DNA from 2 places in the Weizmannia acidilactici genome. Region 2 is predicted to be linked to the other one. Evidence: predicted binding sites of a transcription regulator. Region 2 holds the regulator's gene; the other holds the start of a gene.
The links. Region 2 encodes Rex, which represses fermentation and respiration genes when NADH is low (regulators of the CRP and FNR family bind a similar motif). Its sites were predicted from a motif close to TTGTGAAATATTTCACAA; they were not measured.

Region 1 (2,206 bases), on a different contig from region 2:
ATTGCCATCGGCTACCAGGGGGAAAAAGATGCACTGCCGGTCGCATTGCAGGAAAGGGAAACCCCGTCCGATCGCAGGCCGGTGAAAGAATCGGTATTTGAAGGAAGCTTCGGGAAGACAATTAATTGATGCGGAAAGGGCGGCCTGTGCGCCGCCCCTTATTCCAGAACAGGCACTGTAAAAATTTCTTTTCCGTTAATGGAAGCACTGTGCAAAATAGAGACCGGAATCCGGTCATCTTTAAAATAAGTGCCCCTACTTTCGTACTTGCCGTTTTTTAATATATAAACGTCAATCACTTCATTGAACGGGTCCACGAGCCAGTATTCCCACACGCCGACTCTTTGATAGCGGTAAAATTTGTCCACGCGGTCTTTCTTAACAGTTGCAGGTGAAAGCACTTCCGCGATTAAATCAGGGACGCCCACGATCCTCGTTTCGCTGATTTTATAATGGGCGCTGACAATTGCCAGATCCGGCTGCACCCATTCTTTCACCTCATCAAGAGCGATAAAGCCGCTACATAAACAGACATCGACAGAATAGGAGAAAACCCGCAATGAGGAGCCCCTAAGCCGGGCCGCAAAAGCATTTTTGAGCCTTCTGGCGACTTCCTGATGACGTGGTTCGGGGGAAGATGGCATGATAAAAACCTGCCCGTTTATCACTTCAAAATGGTTATCTTTTCCTATGGACATATAATCTGCATACGTGAAATGGTCGTTCAATGCTGCCGTTGCCATAAGCCCACCACCTATTTAAAATCGATTGAAAACGATTACTCTCTATAGAGATTATACCATCCCTGCCAGCATCAGCTCCTTGACATATTATTGACAGTTTAGAACAAGTATTCAAATACTTGCTACCCTGATACCCGTATATTATTCAGCAAGCCATTCACTGATTTCCTGCGATTTCCCGCTGATTTTTTTATATTCCTTCGTTTCCGCCTATTTCTTTTCCAGAAGTAGTACAGAACGGTTCAGATCCCCCGGTGATTGAGATTTTTCTTAATTTGAGTATTATCTCGTATATTTAACGTTAAAAGTTGGATTTTCCCGATTTACGACACCGGGTCTGTTCACAAATGTGAAAAATATCACAAATTCTTGACAACCTTCAAAAGACTATTGTATCCCACTTGTAAATGTTGTATTCTAATAATGTGATATATGTGAAATGTTTCACAATATATTTATTAACATGATTTGGGACTTTTAAAATTCCTTATTTGAGGAGATGAGTAATCATGAAATGGTATCATGATTCTAAAATCAGTATCATTTGGGCAATTTTAAGAATTTGGCTCGGCATCCAATGGCTTGAAGCCGGCTTTCATAAACTAACAGGCGGTTTTGACGCTTCCGGATTTTTAAAAGACGCATTGGCGAAAACCGCGGGTGAAAATCCTGCTGTTCAGGGCTGGTATGCTTCGTTCATCAGCCATTTCGCTCTCCCAAATGTTGACGTATTTAATGTGCTTGTTCCTTGGGGCGAAATGTTGGTCGGCCTTGGCCTCATCTTAGGATTGGCCACCATTCCGGCTTTACTTGCAGGTGCATTTATGAACCTGAACTTTATGCTTGCCGGCACAACGAGTACGAACCCGATCCTTTACACCGTTGCAATGATTCTGTTGTTTACAGGCAGCGCTTCTTATGTCTGGGGTCTGGATCATCTCGCTGTACCTGCAGTAAAAAAATACTTCCAAAAACAGCATAAACCGCAACCGGGAAAAGGTGCCGCCCATTAAACAACTCCATCCTTTCAAGGCAAACATGTCCATGTTTGCCTTTTTTATTTGTGAAAACCCCCGTTTAAATGCGCCTGTACAGGGAAAAGTACGAACATATGACAATGAAAGGGATGTGGTGATGATATGGATAGAAAAAAACTTGCCATGGCAACTGTCGCTTTGGGTGTCGTTTATCTGATGAGAAATAAAAGATCACGCAGTAAATTAATGGCACAGCTTACAGACTTTGTTGCACCGAAAAAATAAAAAATTCCGGCTTCCCAAAATGGGAGCCGGAATTTTTTTGCCAATCATCAATCGGTTTTTCTCAAAAACGACGTGTGCTTCAAAGCATTTAAGTCCTTCGCCCCAATCCCGAACATCGCGATCTTCAGCTCAAGTTCCGTCTGCTCAAAAGTCCGGAGCAAAGCATCAACCGAATTGACCGCATCGTGCAATAGTTTTCTA
Region 2 (2,206 bases):
GATCGGGGTGCTGTAGTCGTACTGATGAAAACGGAACCCGTGCAGGATGGAGCGGATGTCCGCCTCGATCTGGTATCCGCCTTCCTCTTTAAAGCGGGTCTGAAGCTCATCATAAGCCTGTAAAATTTTTTCATATTCAGCCGGACGGTTATAAATGGAAGGATCCGCCATTTTTTGTTCAAGCGCCCGCAGCTGTTTTTCCATATTGAGCAGGCCCTTAAATACGGACATCATTTCATCCCAAATGGAAAGATTGGATTCCAACCCTGAATTTTGGGCCAAATATCCAATTTCGACCCCGTTCGGTTTCGTAATCGTTCCTTCATCATATGACAGCTGGCCGGCAATGATTTTCAGCAGGGTCGATTTCCCTGCCCCGTTTCTTCCGACTAAAGCAATGCGGTCTTTTGTCTGGATTTCCAATTTTATATTCGATAAAATAAGTTCAGCACCAAAATATTTTGTGACTTGTTGAACTTGCAGCAACATCATGGCCATTTTCACCTCTATATTATTGTAAGTGTACAGGATGCAGCTCTGCAACTCAACTGAGGCACGCGAATATTGTCAAAAATCTTTTCACATAAATCAATGAAAAATATGCAAATTTGTGATATATTTAACATGGTTGGAGAGAGAATGGGCGTAAGATTAAATTTTTTCAGAGACGGTTATTTTTTATTTATAAAAACAGGAGTAATATAAAATCATGGATTGGTAGCGCTGCCAAATATCTCGAAAACTAAAAGGAACCAACTTGGGGGATTTCACATGAAAGATGAATCAGCTAAAATACCACAAGCCACCGCGAAACGATTACCATTGTATTACCGTTATTTGAGAAATTTGTACACTCTTGGCAAGCAGAGGGTCTCTTCAGCGGAACTGAGCGAAGCGGTGAAAGTCGATTCGGCGACGATCCGCAGGGATTTTTCTTATTTCGGGGCGCTCGGGAAAAAAGGGTACGGTTATAATGTTAAATATTTATTGTCTTTCTTCAGCAAGACGCTTAACCAGGATGAAATGACAAATGTGGCGCTCATTGGGGTAGGAAACTTGGGAACTGCCCTTTTGAACTATAATTTTTCCAAAAACAACAGCGCTCGGATTGTGATGGCCTTTGATAACGATGAAAGCAAAGTAGGAAAACGGGTCGGCAATGTGCCGATTTACAGCATGAACGATTTAAAGGAGCGGCTTCGTCAGGAAGACGTGACGGTCGTGATTTTAACGGTTCCGGCCATTGCCGCGCAGACTGTGACAGATGAACTTGCGGATACAAACGTGAAGGGAATCTTGAATTTCACGCCTGCCAGGCTAAATGTCCCGCCGAATGTCCGCGTCCACCATATTGATTTGGCCGTGGAACTGCAAGCCCTCATCTACTTTTTGCAGCATTATTCAAATGATGCCGAAAATTCGAAAGAAAAAACCGTCAAATCATAGCCAAAACTCCCTTTTTCCGTTATCATAATGGGTACAGGGGGTGGCCCGAAGTGGGAACGGAATTCAAGGGAAAGCTGTCCGGTAGTTTTGGTTTGAAGGTGTTGCATAGCGGAGCCGAAAATGGGGAGGATCGAAAGGCGGAAATGAAAGGTGAACGGCCTTGAATCCGAAAAACATGACGGTTGCCGAGCATATTCAGGAATTGAGAAAGCGGCTGATTACGGTTCTCGTTTTCTTTGTGTTTGCGATGATTGTGGGATTATTTGCCGCCAAACCTGTGATCCGTTATTTGCAGCATGCTGAAGAAGCCGAAGTGTTAACGATGAACGCCTTCAGGGTGACGGATCCGATTAAGGTTTTTATGGAAGTATCTGTTGTCATTGCATGCTTGCTGACGCTCCCGGTGATTCTGTACCAGCTGTGGGCGTTTGTAAGCCCTGGCCTGTATGAGAAGGAAAGGAAAATCACATTAAGCTATATTCCCATTTCCATTTTGCTGTTTATGCTTGGCATTTCATTTTCTTACTTTGTTCTTTTTCCATTTATGGTGGAATTTATGATGGAATTGTCGGCGGAAATGGGAGTCCATACGGTTATTGGCATCCGTGAATATTTCCAATTTCTTCTGCAAATTACGCTTCCTTTTGGATTTGTGTTCCAGATGCCGGTTGTAGTCATGTTTCTCACCCGGCTTGGCGTCATTACACCAATGCTGTTAAAAAAGGCACGAAAATACGCGTATGTTGCTTTAATTGCGGCG

Region 1: GBH70_RS09640 (DoxX family membrane protein) is a predicted target of Rex. The motif match lies at 1,176-1,193, and genes of this name have one in related genera.

The regions. Positions count from the first base shown of each region.
Region 1 is NZ_BKZR01000022.1:45,674-47,879, reverse strand. It holds gene GBH70_RS09650 (nitroreductase family protein) at 1-129, shown strand, start outside; gene GBH70_RS09645 (Uma2 family endonuclease) at 159-743, opposite strand; gene GBH70_RS09640 (DoxX family membrane protein) at 1,253-1,756, shown strand; gene GBH70_RS17505 (hypothetical protein) at 1,883-2,005, shown strand; gene fni (type 2 isopentenyl-diphosphate Delta-isomerase) at 2,053-2,206, opposite strand, start outside.
Region 2 is NZ_BKZR01000026.1:6,458-8,663, forward strand. It holds gene GBH70_RS10485 (ABC-F family ATP-binding cassette domain-containing protein) at 1-492, opposite strand, end outside; gene GBH70_RS10490 (redox-sensing transcriptional repressor Rex) at 772-1,446, shown strand; gene tatC (twin-arginine translocase subunit TatC) at 1,607-2,206, shown strand, end outside.